2 linked regions of the Planctomyces sp. SH-PL14 genome follow. The protein of the gene in region 1 interacts with the protein of each later gene in a pairwise test. Links are inferred from orthologs where the notes say so. Each region holds a gene or a part of one and is shown on either strand. Other genes may lie near its edges.

Evidence for each region.
Region 2: the proteins of VT03_RS24840 (region 1) and VT03_RS18805 interact in binary tests that used the Escherichia coli proteins (3 or more experiments, as listed by UniProt). The link is inferred for Planctomyces sp. SH-PL14 from one-to-one orthologs.

The regions. Positions count from the first base shown.
Region 1 is NZ_CP011270.1:6,493,416-6,504,600, reverse strand. The notes cover bases 4,300-7,111. They hold VT03_RS24840 (diacylglycerol/lipid kinase family protein), read left to right. Parts: upstream 4,300-5,128; coding sequence 5,129-6,094; downstream 6,095-7,111. Other genes in these bases: VT03_RS24830 (hypothetical protein), read right to left, coding at 6,762-7,088; VT03_RS24835 (hypothetical protein), read left to right, coding at 6,181-6,495; VT03_RS24845 (Gfo/Idh/MocA family protein), read right to left, coding at 4,300-4,355. Also shown: VT03_RS24860 (UDP-2,3-diacylglucosamine diphosphatase), read left to right, coding at 106-1,041; VT03_RS24855 (DUF3419 family protein), read left to right, coding at 1,099-2,301; VT03_RS24850 (class I SAM-dependent methyltransferase), read left to right, coding at 2,373-3,116; more of VT03_RS24845, read right to left, coding at 3,249-4,299; VT03_RS24825 (hypothetical protein), read left to right, coding at 7,706-9,271; LPS assembly lipoprotein LptE, read right to left, coding at 9,785-10,303; VT03_RS24815 (tetratricopeptide repeat protein), read right to left, coding at 10,319-11,185. UniProt on the Escherichia coli protein: In vitro phosphorylates phosphatidylglycerol but not diacylglycerol; the in vivo substrate is unknown.
Region 2 is NZ_CP011270.1:4,929,916-4,941,125, forward strand. What follows is about bases 3,253-6,089. They hold VT03_RS18805 (citrate synthase), read left to right. Parts: upstream 3,253-3,946; coding sequence 3,947-5,233; downstream 5,234-6,089. Other genes in these bases: VT03_RS18800 (type I phosphomannose isomerase catalytic subunit), read left to right, coding at 3,253-3,755; VT03_RS33635 (hypothetical protein), read right to left, coding at 5,351-5,620; VT03_RS18815 (patatin-like phospholipase family protein), read right to left, coding at 5,648-6,089. In the rest of the region: carA (glutamine-hydrolyzing carbamoyl-phosphate synthase small subunit), read right to left, coding at 1-68; VT03_RS18795 (adenylate/guanylate cyclase domain-containing protein), read left to right, coding at 465-2,246; more of VT03_RS18800, read left to right, coding at 2,715-3,252; more of VT03_RS18815, read right to left, coding at 6,090-6,949; VT03_RS18825 (DUF1080 domain-containing protein), read right to left, coding at 8,149-8,793; VT03_RS18830 (T6SS immunity protein Tdi1 domain-containing protein), read right to left, coding at 8,896-9,366; VT03_RS18835 (hypothetical protein), read right to left, coding at 9,411-10,097; VT03_RS18840 (DUF4832 domain-containing protein), read right to left, coding at 10,216-11,210.

The sequences.
Region 1 (11,185 bases):
TCCGGAACACGACGGATCGCGTTCGTCCCGGCGGATGGTGAGGGAGAGTGCCCTGGGTGGAGCGGAGGACCCGCTCCCTGGACCGCAGCATCCTGTGGAGGCCATATGGTTTCGCGAGCCTGGGCTGGGAAAGCCCGTCCGATCCGCACCCTGTTCCTGAGCGACGTTCACCTGGGCAGCCGGCATGCCCAGACGGGCCCCCTGCTGGAGTTCCTGGGACGCTGGATTCCCAGTCAGGTCTATGTCGTCGGCGACTTCGTGGATGGGTGGCAGTGGCGTCGCGGCTGCTGGCATCAGGATTACAGCCGCATCCTGAACGTCTTCGAGTACTGGGCCGACCACGGAACCACGATCCACTACACCCCCGGCAACCACGACAACTTCCTCCGTGACCCCGAAATCGCCCGCGTCATCGAGCGGCAGCTCGGCTTCGTGGAGATCCAGGACGAGTTCCAGGCCGACATGATCGACGGCCGCAAGCTTCTCGTCATGCACGGGGACCAGTTCGATCTTGTGGAAGGCTCCGCGCAGTGGGTCTCCAAGATGAGCACGGTGGTCTACGACAGCATCCTGACCGCCAACTGGCACCTGAGCCGCATGGTCCGCCGGCACCATGTCAGCCCATACGACTTGTGTGCCCGCGCGAAGAAGCGGGTCAAGCAGGTGATCCGCTTCCTGAGCTCCTTCGAGTCGACGATCCTCGAGTACGCCCGGGCGAAGGGGTGCGACGGGGTCATGTGCGGACACCTTCATACCCCGATCATTTCTCCCCGCGGGGAGATGGTGTACTGCAACACCGGGGACTGGGTCGAGAACTGCACCGCCATCATCGAGCACGACGACGGCGAACTGCGGCTCGAGCACTTCTACACCGGCGACCGTCTCCGCCCGAGGAGCTCCCGCAAAGGGGCGGCTCCGATGGGCCTGGAGAACTGGAGTGCCGCGGCTCCGTCGCTTAACCTGATGCAGAGCCCGTCTCTCAATCTCGTGCAGGGCACGGGATTGATCCCTGAATCGTCCATGACCGAGCCGAGTTGCTGAGGTCGCTGTCTGCGGCCGCCCCGCCCGTCGGGCCCGCCGCGGATCTGGAGCTAGAACATGTTGGAATCTCTCCGCAGCCGCTGGTTCAGCCTGATTCACCTCAAGAATCTCGTCTACAACCAGTGCTGGGAGGATCCGCGGCTTGACCGGGAAGCGCTCGAGCTCACCGAGCGGGACAACCTCGTCGTCATCACGTCGGCCGGATGCAATGCCCTCGACTACGTCCTGGCGGGAGCGGGCCGCGTCACCGCGGTCGACATCAACCCGATCCAGAACGCGCTGCTGGAGCTCAAGGTCGCGGGGATCCGCCATCTCCCGTACGAGACCTTCTTCCAGATCTTCGGCGAAGGTCACTGCGACCGCTGGGCCGAAGCCTATGCCGCCATGCGGCCCTCCCTGAGCCCGATCGCGGCCGGGTTCTGGGACAAGCGCGGGGAAAAATTCTTCAACAGCCGGCGGAGCTTCTATTTCCGCGGCTCGTCGGGCCTCTTCGCCTGGCTGGTGAACGGCTACATCAACCGCGTCGCCAAGATCCGCGGCCCGGTCGAGGCGGTCCTCGGCGCCAAGACGCTCGAAGAGCAGGCGGAGATCTATCACCGCGAGCGGCTCAAGGTCCGGCTCTTCCGTCCGGCGATCCGCTGGGCCCTCCGGCGGGACACCACGATGGCGATGCTCGGCGTTCCGGCCAGCCAGCGCCGTCAGATCGACCGCGACTACCCGGGGGGCATCGCCGCCTTCATCATGGACCGGGTCGAAGAGGTCTTCACCCGCCAGTCGCTCGCCGACAACTACTTCTGGCGGGTCTACCTGACCGGCAAGTACACCCAGGAGTGCTGCCCCGAGTACCTCAAGCCCGCCAACTTCGAGACTCTCAAGAACGGCGCGGTCGACCGGCTGAAGATCTTCACCGGTCCGCTGCTCCGGTTCCTGTTGGAAGCCGAGCAGCCTCTGACGCGGCTCGTCCTCCTCGACCACATGGACTGGCTCTACGAGCACCAGCCGGACACCCTCCGGGGAGAATGGCAGGCGATCCTCGAGCGTTCGACGCCGGACGTCCGGATCCTGTGGCGGAGCGCCGGCGGCCGCTGCGACTTCGTCAACCCGGTCAAGGTGACGGTCGACGGCAAGCCGACGACCGTGGGGGACGTGCTCGAATACGACCGCGACCTGGCGGGACGGCTCCACACCCGCGATCGGGTCAACACCTACGGCAGCTTTGCGATCGCCCGCCGGAAGTCGACCGTCGCCCCGAGCGCGTGAGTTCGGTAGAACGAACTTCACGCCGCGACCGTCGGCCGCGTCTCCCTCGTCTTCTTCGCTTCTGGCTCTCCATGTCGTTCGCCAACCTCGCCCGCGATGCCCGCGTCCTGTGGCAGATGTGTGTCCATCCGCACGGCGGAGCGACGCACAAGGACCGGCTGGACAGCTTCTACGCGGGACAGGCGGACGCCTACGACCACTTCCGGAAGCGGCTCCTCCACGGCCGGCAGGAGATGATCGACTCCGTCCCGACGCCGGTCGGCGGCGTATGGGTCGATCTCGGGGCCGGGACCGGCGAGAACGCCGAGCGGATCGGCGAGCGACTCAAGGATGTCCGGCAGCTGTATCTCGTAGACCTCTGCCCGTCTCTCCTCCGCGTGGCCCGGGAGCGGATCGCACGGCACGGCTGGACGAACGTGGAAGCGGTCGAGGCGGACGCCACGCAGTACCGCCCCGCGACCGGCGAGGCGGACGTCGTCACCTTCTCCTACTCGCTGACGATGATCCCCGACTGGTTCCGGGTGATCGACCAGGCGCTGACCTGGCTCAAGCCGGGAGGGATGCTGGGGGTGGTCGACTTCTACACCGCCCGCAAGCACCCGGGCGAAGGCTCGGCACGGCACGGCCGGATGTCGCGGCTCTTCTGGCCGGCATGGTTCGGGTCGTCGAACGTCTTCCTGAACCCGGACCACATCCCGTATCTCCAGTCGCGTCTGGAGACGGTCCAGCTCATCGAGGCCCAGGGCAAGGTCCCGTACCTGCCGCTCGTGCGGGCGCCGTACTACCGCTTCCTCGGCCGGACGCCGCAGAGTTAAACACCAAGACACCAAGGAGGCACAAAGAGCACAAAGGCTGCCCTCCGACATGCCTTCCCTTTGTGTTCTTGGTGAAGTCTTTGTGTCTTGGTGTTTAACGATCCGCTCCGCCTTCGTCTGGAAGCGGGAGAGCTACATCAGCGCCAGCGGGTTCTCGCGGGTCTTGAGCGGGAGTGAGACCGGCCCGCCGACGCGGTGCGACTCGAAGACCGCGGCGATCATCTGGATGATCTGCCGGCAGTCCTCGGCGGAACATCTCGTCGTCCGCTCCGCCTCGATCGATTCGATGAGGTCGTTGATCGCGGCGATGTGCCCTCCCTGGTAGCTCCCATCCTTTCGCGGCTCCGGCTGGTCGATTCCGGCCGACGTGATCTTCTGCCATCCCTTGCCCGACCGCCCCGGGGACCATGCGGCGTCCTTCAGGATGTAGGCCGGAGCCAGGTATCCGCTCTCCATCTCCAAAACTCCCTTGGAGCCGAAGACCTGGATCGCAAACCGCGTCGGCGCGCCTCCTACCCCCTTGCGGGAGGCGAAGTGCCCGAAGGCCCCGCTGGGGAACGCATACGTCGCCTGGACGTTGTCCCCCGCCAGGAGTCCGATCCCCTCGGCCCCTTGGGCGACGTCCGCCTTGCCGACCGGATGCCCCCCCTGCATGACGGTCGCCGAGCACGAGAGCGCGTCGGCTCCGGCGAGCGAGCGCATCAGGCCGAAGACGTGCGAGCCGAGGACCCATAGGTCTTCGCCGCCTCCCCGGCGGTCTTCTTTGCCGCGGGCCCGCAGTTCCAGGACATCGCCGATCTCTCCCTGGCGGAGGATCGAGCGGACGGTGTCGAGGACGGGGGAATACTGGCTGATGTGGGCGATGCCGAGCTTGAGGTGCCGCATCTCGAGCTGCGTGACCGCTTCGTCGCATTCGGCGAGGGTGCGGCAGAACGGCTTCTCCATATAGACATGGCACCCTGCTTCAGCCGCGGCCAGGATCATGTCCCGGTGCTGGTCGATCCACCGGGGGCAGATGGCGACGATGTCGAGTTTCTCCTCGGAGAGCATGTCCCGGTAGCGGCGGTAGGCCTTCTTCGCCCCGATCCGCTTCTGCGCCTCGGCGAGGCCGGCTTCGTGTTCGTCGGCGACGGCTGCGATCTCGACGTTCGGGAGCCTGGTGAACGCCATGTCGACGGCGTGGCCGTAGTCGCCGCGTCCTGTGTGCCCGATGATCCCGACGCGATAGGTCCGTGGCATGTCGTGAGGCCTGCGATCGGGGGCGGCGCTTCGCCGGGCTTCAACGCTGATGCCCGCCCGTGGCCGCCTCGTCCGATTTTAGAGAGTGTTTCGCACGGCCAATTGGATCGCAATGGTGATCCGGCAAGGCGACCTACTGGGTTCAGGGGCACCCTGGTCGGGGATGCAAGGGGGCCTGTGTTGTTTCTCTGGCCCCCTTGCCCGCCGGAGGCTTGGCCGTCGAGAGATGTCTGACAGAGTAACGCGGACGACGTGTCGTATGCCCCCTCCAGGCCGCGGGGATTCCGGAGCGGACGTCCATTGCTTACCACGGTTTCTCATGGAAGCGCCTCCGGCGGCAAGGGGGCCTGTGTTGTTTTTTGGCCCCTTGACCCCGGCTGCCGTCGCACGTTGGGTTTGAACTAGCAACACCGTGCCGGCAAGGACGGCTTCGAACCAGTGGGACAAGACATCGGGCGAATGAGAGATCACGTTCGAACGGCTGACTTCGTCCGCGTCTCGATAACTCCGCCCACCAAACTGGGCAGCGTGGGGAACCTGTCGGTGATGAACCAGCCTGATCGTGTGGAAGACAAAATCCATGTCCGGGCCTTGATGGAATAACGTCCCCGATCCGCTGTCGGCCCAGATGCACACGCAGCAACTGCTTTGGAGACCAAGGTTTTTGCTCATTCTCGTCGCGACTTTCGAAAACGGGAGCGGCGAATCGAAAGTACGGCACGCTGCATGCATTTTGATCCATCGTTCCTGCAACCGCAGGATGAGGTGATCCGATGTCTCAACCAATTCATGTGTTCTGGAATGGAGATGCCAGCAGGGCGAGTGCCTTGCAGCAGTTCCGTCAGACACTGGATCGTCAGCGTGACGTCACCGTTCACGACGCGGGTGACCTCGGGACAGAAGTCCACTCAGTCCTCCGTTCCCACGCCGACTCGGATGTGCGACTCGTCGCCGCCGGGGGCGATGGGACTGTGAGCGCCGTCGCCGCGGCGATCGTGGAACAGCAGGCCGCGCGAGCCACGCTCGCGGTGTTGCCGCTTGGAACAGGAAACGACCTCGCCCGGTCGCTTGGCATGCCTCTGGATCTCGAAGAAGCCTTTGAGGTCTGCCGCTCCGGCGACACGGCTGCCATCGACGCGATCGAGGCGACCAGCGCGGAAGGACAACGCCTCGTCTTCAACATGGCGACGGCGGGAAACACGGGACGGTTCGTCGATTCGATCGATGAGGACTTCAAGAAACAGTGGGGGGTCTTCTCCTACGTCCGCGCCGGAGTGATGGCGCTGGCGGACCTGACACCCTATGAGCTGCAAGTGGAGGTCGATGGCCGGCCCCTGCCGCGGTGCGAGGCGATCAATGTGTTCATCGCCAACGGCCGCAGCTCGGGAGGGGGCGTTCAAGTAGCACCACAGGCGTCGCTCAGCGATGGCCTCCTGGACTACGTGATTGTCCTGAACGGATCCATCGGCCGGCTCACGAGCCTGGCGGCGGACTACGTGATGGACCGGCTGCTCGAGAACGATCTGATCGTTCACGGGCAGGCCCGGTCGATCACGCTGAAGGGAAGTCCCCCGCTGAAGTTTTCAACGGATGGAGAGAGTGTCTCAACTCCATTGTCACGGTTCTCCGTTCGCCCGAGAGCTCTCTCGGCGGTGGTCGGCCCGCTGGTGACCGCCACTCCCATCGGAGCCCCGGTATCGGAGGTCGCAGAGGAGTTTCCTCTCATGGCGTGGAGTTGAGTTTCCCAAAACGTCGGCGGCCGACCTTCTGCGGAAGAGGTGGCTGACCTGGATCATCACCTGTTCCGCAACTGAGGAGTCTGATCATGTCCAGTATTCGAACCCTGCTGCTGGCGACCGTTGCGGCCGTCGGCGCCCTGACGATGGCCCCGACTGAGTCGAAGGCTCAGTACTACTACGGCGGGGGTGGGTACTACGCCCGGCCGTATTACGGTGGCTACTACGGCGGCTACGGCTACAACCGCGGCTACTACGGACGCGGCTACGGCTACAACCGCGGCTACTACGGCGGCCGTGGCTACGGCTACGGTGGCTACGGCTACTACGGCGGTCGTCGAGGCTACAGCGTCTCGACTCCGTGGGGTGGCTTCAGCTATGGCCGCGGCGGCCGGTGGTGGTAATCCGCCACGTCAACTTGGATGACACGAAAAACCGCCGTCAGTTCGACGGCGGTTTTTTCCTTTTGATGGCGCGTCGAACGATATGGGAGCAGGAAGTCCAAGGGATTTCGGCATCTTCAGCCGACCAGTCCCGCGCGGCCCCCGATTTGCCATCCCCAATTGCGTAACATGCCCTGACCGGTCCTGGCCGTATCCATTTCGGCCGTGTCCAGTTCCCTTATGCGCTCGAACAGCAGGAGTCCGTCATGATCCCTTTTCGATGGAAGTCATTCGGACTCGCCTGCGGAACCGCTGGCGTGCTGCTGCTGAATGTCGCGTTCGCCGACAAGAAAGATAAGGCGAGCCGAGGAGCTCCCGAGCGCCCCGCCGCCGGTCCGCGCGGGGCCGAGTCCCGCCCGGCCCCGCCACCGCGATCCGCCCCCCCGGCCCCCCATCCCGGCCGTCGGCTCCTCCTTCGATTGCTGCTCCCCCGTCCGGCCGCGCGTCGGGCGGTCCACCGCGATCGTCCGGCCGTGAACGATCGGCTCCTCCGGCGGCCCCCAGCATCGCCACCCCCTCGCCGCCGATTGCTCCCCCGTCGAACAACCGGTCACCCGGGCGGGTCCCGGACATCGGCCGCTCCATGGAGCGGGGCCGGCAGGTGGAAACACGCCGTCCTCCCAGTGCTCCTGCGGGCCAGGTGAACGCGCAGCTCCCCGGCCGCGGTCCCGGCGGACTCCCCGGAAATCCTCCGAGTGTTCCATCGCTTCCCAACGCCGGCCGCCTTCCCAGCGGACCGCCCGCCGGTGCCCCGGGGATCCCGTCGGGCCGGATTCCGGGAGGACCTCCCGCTGGTGTGCCGAGAGTCCCGTCCGTCCCGACGCCGGGCCGCGGCTCAGGAGTCCCTTCCAACCCGATCCCGTCGAACCCGATTCCTTCAGTCCCCTCGACTCCTTCGATCCCCCGGCCCGGTCGCGGCTCGGGAGTCCCGTCAGGAATCACTCCGTCTGTTCCCTCGGTCCCCAATCCCGGCCGCCTTCCGGGAAGGCCGGGCGCTGGAACGCCTGACACTCCCTCGATGCCAAGACCAGGCCGCGGCCCCGGCATCCCTTCAACGGACCTGCCCGGTGTGCCGTCGACACCCGGCCGTGTTCCGGGCACCCCGTCGGCCAACACTCCCACCCTGCCCCTCCCGGGCAACACGCTCCCCGGTCGTCCGGGACGGGATGGAGTGACCCCCTCGATCCCAACCCCCGGTCGCGGCGATGTGGGTCGGGGACCGAATGGTCGCCCCGGCATCCCAGGCGTAACGCCAGGTTCGCTTCCCGGCGGCATCCCAGGGCGCGACGGCGGTCCGGGACGCGACCGCGACCGCGGCCCTGGGCTGAGCGACAACATCGCCCGCGATCCAGGCAGCCGCCCGGTCAAGCAGTTGCGGATCGATCCCAAGCTCCGCCTCGACAACCTTGTCCAGGATCCCAAGGTCGCCGGCGGGCTGCCGGACCTTCGCCGGGTCCGGGACGAGAACGACCTGCGGCAGGCGTTCGACCGGCTGCGGACCAATGACGCCGTTCGTTCCAATCCGCAGCTTGCGGCCCTGAATCTGGACCGCGTCTCCGGCCGGTTCCAGACGCGGATCCGCGACAACGACTTCGCCCCGCTCGTCCAGTCCCGGATCGGCCGGCAGTACGACCTGGACCGGCAGTTCAACCTCTACCGTCGTGGGGACGTGACACGGCAGCTCAACCTCAACACGACCCTCGTCGCGAACGGGGGCTGGGGACGGCGGCGGTCGGGACCGATCTTCGCCGGCTACACGGGATCGAGCTTCAGCGTCTGGTATCCCGGCCCGCGATGGTATCCCCGCTGGGCCTGGCAGCCGATCTGGAGCCCCTGGGTCAGCTGGTCCTTCTGGCCGACCGTCCTGCCGATTTACGACCCGCGGCCGTTCTACTGCCGTCCGTACTTCTACGACCCGTGTCCGCCGATCGTGGTCTATGACTACCCGGTCTGGCAGCCGCTCCCGATCGTCACCGCCGGAACCTGGGTCGATGTCCCGCCGGTGGTCGTGCCGGCGGAAGACCTCCAGCTGCTGGCGGTCCGGTTCGTCGATCCGGGGCACGTCACGGAGAAGCTCGGCCCCCGGTTCCGCGTCTGGTTGCGGAACAACAGCAAGACGGAGATCCGCCAGCCGTTCGACGTCTCGCTGTTCGCCACCAACACGCAGCAGCTGGCCGGCAACGTCCAGCAGTCGGGCGTGACGATTCCCGAGATCGCTCCGGAAGCGACGGTCTCGATCGACATCCGGCTGCCGTTCGAGGCGAACGCCATGAACCGCGACACCGACGGCTCACCGATGCCGTTCGAGTTCCTGCACGCCGTCGTCGACAGCCGCGGCGCCCTGCCGGAAGCGGACAAGGCGAACAACGGCGCCGTCCTGAACCGCGGCGAGATCTACTCGGTCGACCCGGCCGCCTTCTCGACGGACGTCACCGCCGCTGCCCCTGGCACGGTGGTCTCGCTCGCCGGTGAAGGGTTTGGTCCGGAGCCGGGCCAGCTCATCGTGACGGTCGGCGACCAGCAGCTCTCGGCGGAGATCCGGGGGTGGTACGACCTCGGCGTGCAGTTCACGGTACCGAATGTCGGTGGGAATTCAGCCGCGGATGCTCAGGTCCTGGTGATCCGCGGTGACGGCGCCTCGAGCAACCCGGTGCCGCTGAGCGTCGCGCCGGAGGGGATGATCGGGACGCTCCCGACTCCGCCGGCCCCCATGCCGCCGAGCCCTGAGATCCGGTAGTTTCTTCCTGCGTCAAAACAGAAGGGGAGGTGACTCGGTCACCTCCCCTCTTTTTGTTGTTTCTGCCTGAATGCCGCCGAGCCACAGAGTGTGGTTTTGCGCGGGAGGCGTAGTCGATGAAGGTGGGCCTATCCGCAAACTTGAACCACGTCCTCGCCGGCGCAGCTCCCATAGCTCAAACCCAACGTTCCACGGCAGCCTGGGGTCAAGGGGGCCACGCCCCCTTGCCGCCGGAGGCATTTTCGTTGAGGAACCGTGGGACACAACGGACATCCCCTTTGGGCAAACAGCGTTGAGGACTCCCTCACATCACACCGCCCACATTGCAATCCCCGCGGGTTGGTGAGGGGGCATACGGCACGGTGTCCGCGTTTGGATACTCGCTCCTTCAGCTTGGTCGAGACGAGACGGGCCTCCGGCGGGCAAGGGGGTGTGACCCCCTTGCATCCCCCACCAGGGTGCCCCTGGACCCGGTGAGGTCAATTGCGTTGGAGACCTATCGTTCCACGGGTCTCACCAAGGCGTCTCCATCATCCCCACGATCTGCCGCGCCAACTGATCGGCCGCCTGCTGCTGAGCGACGGCGAGCGACTGTCCAGTCTCCGGGGCGAAGCTGACGTCCGTCAGGAGCTGGACGACGTTCCCCGGAAGAGCCATCGAGCGTTCAGCCAGCGGCTGCCCCGTCCGGACGTCTTCCCACTTGATCTCGATGCCGTACTGCATCTCGAGTTCGCGGGGGTCGTCAAACTTCGTCTGGTTCTCGACCCGCTTGGAGATCGAAACGACCCGTCCCGTCAGCCGGGTATCGGCCCCCGGCTCCTTGGCCAGTCGATACGGAGTCCGGAGCTGGATCTGCTTCTGAACCGACTCGGTGAGCTGGAGCTCGAAACCCCGTCGGAAGGAGTCGGTCGTGAAGGTCGGAACGTGAACCGTCCGGACCTCCGCGGCGTAAGGAGCGCCCATGCGATAACCGCATCCGCTGGTCGCCAGCCAGCAGACAGCGCACATCGCGATGACCGTTCTCTGGATCATTCCGATACGAGGAACCTATTCATCGAGTGAGGCCGAACCGGCCGCCGGCGCCACGAGCGGAGGTTCCGCGGAGTCGCTGCCGGGGGACTGCAGGTCGGGGGCCTTGGGAGCCCGCCGGAGCGGGTTGGGGAACTGGAACCGCCGCGGCTCCTTGGGTTCGGCTTTCTCTTCGGCCGGAGCGTCGGGAACAACCGCCTTTTCCGGCGGAGGCGACGGGGGCGCGGCCGGGGGACGGGATTCGGGTGCCTCGGCCGACTTCTCGCCTCCTGGCCACCAGCCGGGGGTCCGGCCGCGGGATGCGACGTCGCGGTTCGTCTCCTGGAGCTTCTTGCGGGCCAGGTCCGCATACGGGCTCTTCGGATACTTGTTGATCAGCACGTTGCAGTAGAGCTCGACCGACTTCGGCGAATTCTTCGCTTCGTAGAACTCGACCTTGTCCCAGATCCGCTCGACTTCCGCGTCGTACATCCGCCGCAGCTCGCCGGCGAGCCGGGTCCGCTGTTCATCGGAGAGATCGGGGAAGATCCGCAGGGCGGCTTCCTTGAGCTTGATCGCCTCGTCGAGCGACTTGCCGTCGTAGGACGGGCCCTGGTAGGACGCCAACGTCACATGCGAGCCGAGCATGAACGCGTCTTCAAAGTGCTTGCTGTCCGGATACTGCTCGCGGAGCAGCTTGTAGAGCCGGGCCGACTCCGTGAAGTCCCCGGTCCGCAGGTGGTAGTTGGCGGAGAGCATCAGGGCGTCGTCCGCCAGCGGTCCGGTCGTATCGTGCAGCCAGATCGAGCGGAGTGCCTGGAGGGCCCGGCCGTCGGTGTCGAATGTCGGCCGCGTCCGGTCCGCCACGTTCGGCAGGATGCCGCTGCGCGCCGCCTTGGGCTTGAG
Region 2 (11,210 bases), 1.6 Mb from region 1 along the record:
TCCGCTCCGAAGGACTGCCCCGTAAAGACTGTCCCATCCGCCAGGGCCAGCTTCGCAGGTTTCGACATCAACGTTTCTCCCTCTCGCCGGATGGGGCGAATGTCCCCCGCACACCGTCCCGGGAGGCGAAATCCGCGTCGCAGGATCGACGGGCGGGCGCACCGGGAGCGCGAGGGAATTTTCGGACGGTTTCTATCATATCCCCCGGGGGGCCGAAAGCGTCTCGGCGCGTTCTCTCCCGCGTGCGAGAGAAGCTGTCGGCGATGTCATGCACCGCCGAAAACCGTTGGAAAACCGCTGACCGCCGAGGCTCGCTTCGAGGGGGGCGGGTTCGGCGGTAGAATTCCGCGGCGGATGCGCCGCGGATTCCTCATCGGAGCGCGGCCCCAGGTGTCCCGGTTCCGGCCCCCCGGCTCCCCGCTCCTCCACGCCGAGGCCGCCCGGCGGGACGTCAGGAGACCTTTGTGCTGCAACTGATCGTCGTCGGTCCTGAGCCCAGGCTCCGCGTGCGGCATCCGCTTCTTCGGGGGCAGGCGTACACCATTGGCCGCACGGGGGACGCCCAGATCCCGGTCCCGTGGGAGCAGTCGCTCTCCCGCCTCCATGTGACGCTGCACGTCGAGGACGGCTCCGTGCGCCTCGTCCGCGAGCCCGACGCCCGCAACCCCGTCTACATCAGCGGCGAGGAGATCACCGAAGGGCGGCTCTCGGGGGGCGAGGCATTTGTCATCGGCGAGACGCAGTTTGCCGTCTCCCGCGGCGAGTCGGAGTCGAGCAGCGCCAAGGACTCGCCGGTCGAAGAGGTCGTCTTCACCCGCAAGCAGCTCGAACAGGTCCGGTACGAGGACCCCGACCGCCGGATCGAAGTCCTCTCGCGGCTCCCGGACATCATCTGGGGGGCGAGGTCGGAGGCGGAGCGGGACTCCCGGCTTGTGAACCTGCTCCTCACCGGAGTCCGCAACGCGGAGGCGGTCGCGATCGTCTCGATGAACAAGTCCGGCCATGTTCAGCTCCGCAGCTGGGAGCGGCGGCGCGAGACCGCCGGCGCTTTCCGTCCCAGTCGGCGGCTCATCGCGGAAACGGTCGAGCAGTCGCAGACGATCCTTCATCTGTGGGACAGCTCCGACGCCGTGGTCCACGACTACACGGTCTCGGGGGAGTTCGACTGGGCCTACTGCACGCCGGTCGGAGAAGTCCGGGGCCAGCAGTGTGCGCTGTACGTCGGGGGCCGCTTCGCCCCGCTCCCCGGCCAGGACTCGCGGTCGGGCGCTCCACACCTCCAGGCCGATGTCAAATTCACCGAGCTCCTGGCGGACGTCCTGAATTCGATCGAGCGGCAAAACCGGATGGAAGGGACGCTCTCGGTCCTGCGTCAGTTTCTCTCGCCCCCGATCCTCGCGGCGATCGAGCGTTCGGGTGAAGGGACGTTCGACACCGACATCCTCAATCCCCGCGAGTGCGACGTGACGGTCCTGTTCTGCGACCTCCGCGGCTTCAGCCATCGGGCCGAGTCATCGGCGGGGGACCTGCACGGCCTGCTCGACCGAGTGAGCCGGGCGCTGCAGCTCATGACGGGTGAGATCCTGGCGCACGGCGGCGTCACGGGGGATTTCCTCGGCGACGCGGCGCTGGGGTTCTGGGGCTGGCCCTTTGCCAGTGACGAGGCGCCGCTCAATGCGTGTCGGGCGGCGCTGGCGATCCGCAAGGCGTTCGCGGCGATCCAGCAGACGCCGGAGCATCCGCTGGCCGACTTCGAGATGGGGATCGGCATCGCCCACGGCCGAGCCGTCGCGGGGAAGATCGGGACGAGCGATCGGGTCACCGTGACGGTCTTCGGGCCCGTCGTGAACCTGGCCAGCCGCCTGGAAGGGATGACGAAGCAGCTCCGCGTTCCGATCCTGCTGGACGAGCCGACCGCCGAGATTGCGCGGACGCGGCTTTCGAAAGAGGAGGGGCGGACGCGGCGGCTGGCCCGGGTTCTGCCGTACGGGATGGAGACGCCGCTGGTGGTGACGGAGTTGCTGCTTCCGCATGCGGACTATCCGGACCTGACGGACGAGCATCTGGCCCAGTACGAGCAGGGGGTCGAGCACTTTATTGCCGGCCGTTGGGACCAGGCGTACCGGTGTCTGCACGCGATGCCTTCGGCGGATCAGGCGCAGGACTTTCTGACGCTGCGTATTGCCCAGCATGGACGTTCCGCACCGCCGGGCTGGAAGGGGATTGTCGAGCTCCCCAAGCAGTAGTGACGTTTGCTCAAACCGCGTCCTTGCCAGCACAGCGATGCTCGCTCAAATCCAACGTGCCACGGCAGCCGGGGTCAAGGGGGTCTCACCCCCTTGCCGCCGGAGGCGCTTTCACGAGGAACCGTGGTAAGCAACGGACGTGCCCTTTGTGGTACCGGCGTTGAGGACTCACCACGCGCTTTGCAATCCCCGCCGGTTGGTGAGGGGGCATACGGCACGTTGTCCGCGTTTGGACACAAACTCCTTCAGGCATCTCTCGACGGCCAGGCCTCCGGCGGGCAAGAGGGCGTTGCCCCCTTGCATCCCCCACCAGGGGTGCCCCTGGACCCGGTTCAAAAACACCTCTCTCGGTAATCGCGGCGGATTCGTAGATTCGCCACGCATCAAACCTGTCCCACCGCCCACCAAGAAGCTAGCGTTCAAGAATGGCCGCCCACTCCCGGGCGACGCCCCCCATTTGCCCAACGCATGCCCGTTGTTCCCCCCCTCCCGATGTCGTTCGTTCCCTACCTGCGACCGCAGGTCTGGGGCAGCCGACATCTGGAAACCCTCGGCCGGAACCTCCCCCCAAACCAGCCCGTCGGCGAGTCCTGGGAACTCAGCACCCACCCCATGCACATCAGCCGCGTCGCCATGCCGGCGGCGCTCGCAGGGCAAGGGTTCGATCGACTTTGGCGCAGCGCCCTCACCGGACGCGACTCCACCGAAGACGCGGGGGACTTCCCGCTCCTCATCAAACTCCTCGACTGCCGCGACTGGACGTCGATCCAGCTCCATCCCGACGACCTCCAGGCCCGCCAGAACGCCGAGGGCTCCCCCGGCAAGACCGAAGCCTGGTACGTCCTCCACACCGAGCCCGACGCCGAACTCCTCCTGGGGACGCGGCCGGGCGTGACCGCGGAGGACCTGGCGGCCCTCACCGCCAACGCCGCAGGCCCGCCTCCCGTCCCGGACGAAACCCTCGACCGACTCTTCGTCCGCAGCCGCCCCTCGGTCGGGGACTTCATCCTGATCCGTCCCGGAGTCGTCCACTCCTGCAAGGGGATCACGGCCTGGGAAATCCAGACCCCCTCGGACCTCACGTACCGCCTCTTCGACTGGAACCGCCTCGGCCCCGACGGCCGCCCGCGGGAACTCCATGTCGCCAAGGCCCTGGCCTCCGTCCGCTGGGCCGCTCCCAAAGCGGTGATGACGCACTGGCCCGGCGTCCTCCGGGAGCAGGAGCAGACTCCGCGGTTCTTCCGCTACCTCGACGCTCCGTTCCAGGTCGAACACTGGACCGTCGGCACCAAACCGTTCCGCCTCCCTCCCGGCCCGATGCGCGTCCTCTGCACGATCCGCGGCGAACTCCGCCTGCGGGGAAACGGCTTCGAGGAGGAGGTGCCGGGGATCCAGTTGCGGCTCCTCCCGGCCGGTCTCGAGGAGTGCTGGATCTCGGCCCGCACCGGCGAGGCGGAGCTGCTGCTCGTGATGCCGGAGTCGTCGCCGTCGCCGGGAGAAGCCGGCTGATCCGCCGGGCATCCGGAGGGGGCCGCCAACCTCTCGATTTGGTCAGGATTTCCTCGGAAATTCGTTGGATTTTGTCGAGTCGACCCCATTGATTGGCGGTCCCCGCGAATCCTCGCCGATGAAGTGGCTGAAACGCGGTCGCCCGGCTACCATCGACCCGGTTGCACGCGCCGATTTCTTACGGACACCCCATGCCCGACACGCTGACGATTCAAGACAACCGGACCGGCAAGACCTACGAGATTCCGATCGTCGACGGCACGATCCGCTCCACCGATCTGAAGCAGATCAAGACCGGTGCGGACGACTTCGGGCTGATGGCCTACGACCCGGCGTTCCTCAACACCGCGTCGACCCGCTCCGCCATCACCGACATCGACGGCGACAAGGGGATCCTCCGCTACCGCGGCTACCCGATCGAACAGCTCGCCGAGCACAGCACCTACCTTGAGGTTGCCTACCTCCTCCTGCACGGCGACCTCCCCAACGAGTCCCAGCTCCAGGAGTGGGAAACCTCGATCTCGCAGCACACCGTGGTGCACGAGAACGTCAAGCAGCTCATGGAGGGCTTCCGCTACGACGCACATCCCATGGGGATGTTCATCAGCACCGTCGCGGCGATGTCGACGTTCTATCCGGACGCCAAGAACGTCCGCGATCCCGAATGCCGGATGAAGCAGATCCACCGGCTGATCGCCAAGGCCCCCACGATCGCCGCCTTCTCGTACCGGCACTGCCAGGGCCGCCCGTACAACTACCCGCACAACCGCCTGGGCTACACCGCCAACTTCCTGGCGATGATGTTCAAGATGACCGACAACCCGTACGAGCCGCACCAGGTGCTCGCCCGGGCCCTCGACATCCTGTTCATCCTCCACGCCGACCACGAGCAGAACTGCAGCACGAACGCCATGCGGGCGATCGGCTCCTCGGAAGCGGACCCCTACAGCGCCCTCGCCGGCGCCGCGGCGGCCCTCTACGGCCCGCTCCACGGCGGCGCCAACGAGGCAGTCCTGAACATGCTTCAGGAGATCGGCCACGTCAAGAACGTGCCGGGCTTCATCGAAGAGGTGAAGGCGGGCAAGCGGAAGCTGATGGGCTTCGGCCACCGGATCTACAAGAACTACGACCCGCGGGCCAAGATCATCAAGCGGACGGCGGACGAAGTCTTCGCCGTCACGGGCCGCAACCCGCTTCTCGACATCGCGATCGAGCTCGAAAAGATCGCTCTCAACGAAGAGTACTTCGTCAAGCGGAAGCTCTACCCGAACGTCGACTTCTACTCCGGCCTCATCTACGAAGCGATGGGCCTCCCGATGTCGATCTTCCCGGTGCTGTTCGCCATCCCGCGTGCGGCCGGCTGGCTCGCCCAGTGGTCCGAGATGCTGCAGGACAGCGAACAGAAGATCGCCCGCCCCCGCCAGATCTACACCGGCAGCGACGTCCGCGACTACGTTCCGCTGGGCAAGCGCAAGTAGCCAGCGGCGAGGCCCCTGGGCCCGGTGGCCGTCAGCGACCCGCTGGACCGGGCGGCCGTGGAGTAGTGGGATTGAGCTATGGTTACCGTGCCGGCGGGCGCGGTGTTCGAGCGGGTGTCACTGCTGCCAGCTTTGGGCCAGCAGTGATTGGGCATCCAACTCGAACTCGGCACTGCGGGTCAAAGCACCCGCAGTGGCATCCGGCGAGCATTTCGGCCAGGACCTCGCATCGAGGTGGTCGAACTTCCGGGTAAGCAGAGCGATGATCCGGAGCTCGCCGGGATGGGCCAGGATGATTCGTGTGGCGCGCGGCTCGACAAGCATGCCCATCAAGCCGAGGTTGGAATGCACGCCTGGGCAGCACTGCCGGCGGATGAACTGATTCATGACGCCGTGTCACTGCGGCCGGCGAAGTCAGGTGCCGAACGGCTTTGTTAAGACCCACCTCCCATAATTCAGGTCCACATTGGCCGAGCCGATCCATCGTCCTTCCAGTCGAAGCACGTCGTCCGCCATGATGCGGAATTGAAACACTCCGTCAAACGGACGCTTGCTGCTACGCCACTTCCCGGTGAGAATCGGATACTTTAGCTCTCCCTCAAATGTGTACGTGATTTCGGCTGTCTGGTCGGTTGTGACGCCTTTGTAAGCGTTCCCCGAAGAGGTGATCTGGACTTTATCATTGTAAGTCTCTTCGCTGCCATCCATGTCGACGGCAGTAAACTCAGAGTCCCATACGCCATCGAGTGTGAATGCTTTATTCTTCGCCGTCTTCAAGCAGTCGACCATTCTGTTCCAGCGAGGGAGGTCCTGTCCTCGATAGTTGCTGGCGTCCAACTTGAGATTGTCGAGGTTTGTTTTCGAGCAGTCGTCAAGCTTGTCGTTCGCCAGTGTCAATGGAATTTGCCAGCGATAGTACTGGTCCAACGGCAACCAGCAGCGGACAAGATCTTCCGCGTGATGGCTGCTCATGTCAAACATCCAGTTGATGAGATGCCGCATCCAAAAGAAGCCGCCTCTGTCTATGCATCCGCCGAGTGGAAAGCCCTTGCCAGAGGAGCCGGTCCCCATCGAAACCAATGTCATGTCCTGCGGAAGTTCGCCCGCCTTGATCGCCCGCCCGACAGCCAACGTCGAAGGATTGTTGGCGGCCATTCCACCGTCGAAGAAGACTCGCTCATTGTCTTCGAATCTCATCTGATAGCCAGGAAAATATACCGGCGCTGCAGAAGAGGCTGTGCAGATATCGCGAAGCAGCAATGGCTGATGCGTTGGTTCCAAGCTGTCGAAAACTCGGGGGGTGCGTGCCTGTCCGTCAATGGCCGTAATCAACAGCCTTGTCTTCACGCTTTGCATAGTGGCATTGCCAAGCCTTGTGTTTAAAAGGCTTCTTATTCCGGAAGCGGTGTAGAGCGGGTCTCGATACTCCGAATAAGGGAACCAGTTCCATGACGAGCCAGCCCACTTCTTGAAAACATGGCTCTCGTCGGCCAAGGCATTGTCGGACTGTCCTTCATAGAGTTGCAAGAGCTCAGAGGCTCGCTTCCCGATCGCCAGTCCCGCGGCAATAATGGATCCCGTCGATGTTCCAGCAATGATGTCGAAGACATCGCAAAGTCGGCGGTCTCCGAGATCGGCTTCCAGTTGCTGTAAAAGCGCTGCTGGAATGATCCCGCGAATTCCTCCGCCGTCAATTGATAGAATGCGAAAAGACATCAGATGGCCCTCTGGGAAAGCTGACTGCCCAAACCTTCAGCTTGAAACTGTAATAGTCGAGGGGCCATCCTTCAACTCAGGTGGCGGCCGCGTCCGGTGTTAAGTGTTCTTCTCGTTTTGTTCTCACAGTCTCAGCTTGATGTTCATCCGCGGCTCCGCATGCGGCGAGGGTCTGAGGCGTTGATCTTGAGCTGACCGTTTCTCGAAGACGAAGGGTGGAGCTAAGAGCCTATCCGAGAACCCCCGCAGTCCTCCAAGCGGTGATGGCGAACTGCAGGTGGAGAAGTGCGAGATAGTTGGCGGCGGTCTTTTCCCAGCGGGTCAGCAGGCGTCGGGCGCGGTTCGTCCACGAGTGCAGCCGTTCCACCACCCACCGTCGCGCCCGGCCTCGTCGCCGCACAGGACGCGGAGGCTCGGTCCCCTTCCGAGGGATATGGACGACGTATCCTCGACGGGCCGCCGTCTGGCGGATTGTCTGCGCGTCATAGCCCTTGTCCGCGCACAGATGCTGACGACGACGTCGTCCCGGGGGACGGCGAACGGGAAGCCTTTGGAACGTCTCGACCACCAACTTCTGATCGTGCACGTTGGCGCCGGCCACGGCCACTCCCACCGGCACACCCCGGCCATCAGTCAGCACCGAGCGTTTGACCCCCAGTTTCCCGCGATCTGTGGGGTTCTTCCCCGTCTTTTTCCCCCCCGAGCGGCGCTTTGGTCATGGCCCCATCCAGACTCTGCCACTCCCAGTCGATCCCTTTCAGATCATCGTATTCCTCAAGCGCGGCCCGCCACAGTTTGCGGAACAGGCCGCGCCTGACCCACTCCTGGAAGTAGGCGTGAATGGCGCTGCCGGAGCCGAACTCCTGGGGCATTGCCTTCCATTGGCAACCCGTCCGCAGCACGTACAGGATGCCTGTCACAACACGGCGTAGAGGCAGACGTGGACGTCCCCTCGACAATTCGGTTTGTAAACCGGGAGCGCGGGCTCGATCCGTTCCCAGAGCGAATCGGAGATCTGGTGAAACTTTGACGCGTCGCTGGCAGCCACGGGCACACCTCCATGCACCTTTCGAGAGCAGACACTTCTCGAAATGCACAGAGCGGGCCAATTCACGAGACGGTTCTCGGATAGGCTCTTAGAAAGATCGCCACGGCCCCAGTCCGATCTCGCAGAGGAATGGTGGAGACTCTTGTGGTCATCAGGGGAGCGGCTTGACGCGGATCTCCTTGAAGTACCATACGCTTCCCCGGTCGTGCGCCTGGAGAGCGATGGCGCCTCCGTCTGCGGAGAAGCGCCGGCCCGCGCGGGTCGGTGGCCGTTCCACGTTGACCGGCTCCGTGTAGTCGACGACCTGTTGGCCATCGAGCTGGATCACGATCCGCTTGTCCCGGACGGTCACGTTGACCCGGAACCAGTCGGTCTCCTTAACGGGTGACTCCGCCAGGTCGACGATCGCATACAGGCTCCCGGTCTTCCGCTTCTCCTTCTCGGTGCTGTTGAGCTGAATCTCGTAGCCCTTCGCCAGATGCCGGGCCGCGTCCCGCAGCTCGTGATCGGCATGCACGAAGATCCCCCCGTTCGAGTTGGGCTCGGCCCGCACGACCGCCTGCAGCTCGAAGTTCTTGAATCGCACGAACTCGTCAGGCCCGCTCCCTACGAAGAACAGGTGCGCCGATTTCTCGCCGGCCGCCTGGATGCGGAGCGTCCCGTCGACAACCTTGAACGACTCTGGGTCGTAGTCAGCCTTCCAACCCGACAGGTCCCGGCCGTTGAACAGCTCCCGCCACTCCTCCGCGCCGGCGGGCGTCCAGGCCAGGAGGCAAAACAGAAGGATCAATCGCACGGTCGTCTCCCGCGGAAAGCGTTGTCCGATCACTGCCGTAGGCCGGCCTAAGTCCTCGAAACCCAGCATCCCATCCTCCAGCCACGATAAACAGTTTGCATCCTACGGCGAGGTCTCAAGTCGGACGGAGGTCCCATCCGGCAGGTCCTTCAGTTGCTCATGGATGTGTCCGGAGGCGCAGAGGTACTCGACTAGGGGAATCGGGCTGATGTTGTCGAGAGTATATCTTCCGCCCAGGACGGGCGGCTGTTTGAAGCCGTAACATTGGAAGGGCTGTAGATGAACCCCAGAGGCGACCAGCTTGTCGACGAGCGGAATCGACAGCCACTCGTTGGCATTGTTTCCCTTGTCGATCCGGGAGGCGAAGTCGTCCCGGCTGTCGGCGAGGCGCGTCAACGTTCCACCGGCGACTTCCAGCATGTGGACGCTGTTGTCCGGGAGAACGAGAAAGCAGTCCGCGAAGCGTGAAACGATCCACAGCGTGAACTCGCTGGGGACCAGCCAACTCCACCGACCAAATGCCGTCTGCCAGTCGAGATCATTCTGATCGAGGAGGTAGTCGGTCAGCTGCATCGAACTTCCCACTCCACACCGTCAGCCAGCGGCGGAGGCCTCTCCTACTTCGCGGGGCCGGGGACGTTCGCCGCCAGCAGGTTGAGGAACGTCTCCACTTCCGCCTGCGCCGCAAGGTTCGTTCGGACCAGGAGATTCGTGCCCAGCTGCTGAATCGTTCCTGTCCCGGGCTCATCGGCGTCCCACGGCCCGTAACAATGGGCGACGACCAGCTCCCGGATCTTCTCCTGAACCGTCGTGCTCAGGCTGGCGACGTTGTAGACCCGGAGAGTCCGCGCTTCCAGCGCCTCAAAGCGATACTGCAGCACCAGCCGCCCGTGCCGGATGTTGTAGCCCGCCTCGATTTCGTCCAGGGAAGAGAGCAGTTCATGGACCGTGGTCTCGGAGACGTCGACGGAAAACTCCGCAGTCAGGTCCCGCCCCGCTTCTTCAAAGGAGAGCCGGTCGATCACCACCGGAACCTGGAGCACCGCTTCCAGCGCCTCCGCGAACGTCGCCAGCGAAAATCGCTGGTTGCGGATCGTCACGATCCGCCAGAGGGCGTCGTCAACCTTCCTGTCTCCCGGTCCGCCGAGTCCCACGCCGCGAATTGCCGACACCCGTAGCGTCTCGCCGGCGACGATCGCCGCGGGGTTCGGTTTCGGCGGCGACTCGGACGGAGCGTTCGCCGCCGCCAGCAAGCACGCCACGCACAACGCCATCACCGCGACGCGGGACCCGGAACGCGACACGACCGTCTCCATGATTGAGGATGAGCAACCCCCTGACGATGAACATGCTAACCGTCGGCCGTCATCGTCACCAAAGAATTCCTGCCGGACTCGGTGGGGGCGGGACGAGCGGCTCCGCTCATTGGCCGGTCGGAACCGGCCCCAGCGTCAGCCATCCCGGCGCATGGCGATTCTGGTCTTCGTTCGCGAAGTGAAACACCTTGCCTCCTTTCAGGGGATTGATCACCCGCAGCGCGACATGCCGCGCCGCGGCGGCACCGCCGATCCGCGCCGACCACTTCCGCGGTGGCGCCTCCGGGAGCAGCCGGGTCAGCGACCAGTCGACCGGCTCCGAACTCACGACCGCCCCTTGCCCGTCCAGCAGCCCCAGCTCCAGCGTCCACTCCCGGTAGAACGGCGCGACCCCTCGGTTGACCACGTCCGCCGTCACCGACAGTTCGCCGCCGGTCCGCGCGATCTCTGCCCGGATGACGTGGAAGTCGTACCCCATCGCCTGCACCTGCGTTGCGGCGCGGCGGAACCGGTCAGGGCTTGGCGTCTCCTGAAACATCCCCGTGTCCATCAGCCACGTCGCGTGGGTCTGGCGGACGCATTCGGCGAAGTCCTGTGCTTCCGGGATCCCGGGCCGGGCGTCGAAGATCTTTCCCCACAGTTCCGGCCGGATCTCGCCGCCGATGGGCTGCGTCTTCCACTTCGCCACCGCGGCCGGTCCCGCCTGCCGAAGGGCCGCCAGATAGAACCAGTCGTCCTGTTTCCGTCCGGTCTCCAGCGTCGCCCAGGCAAAGGAGTCGTCGTGGTATCCGAACGGCCGGTCGGCGTTGGCCGTCTGCTCGCCGTTCCCCGGGCCGGCGGGATAGCGGAGCAGCACCGGGGTCTGCCGGAACGCTTTGGCGTAGGCGGTCAGGACCTCGTCCTGCACCTCCTTGGCGGCCCACAGATCCCCGCGCGGGTAGGTGTGCCACTCTCCCCACGTCCCGAGCAGCCCGGCGGTGATGTAGGCGATCCGCGGATCGCCGTCGTAGCGGGCTCCCAATGCCGCGATGTAGGTCCGCAGCGCGGCCCGCAGCCGGGGATCGGCGTAGTCGGGTGTGCGGACCTCGGCCGGGGGGAAAG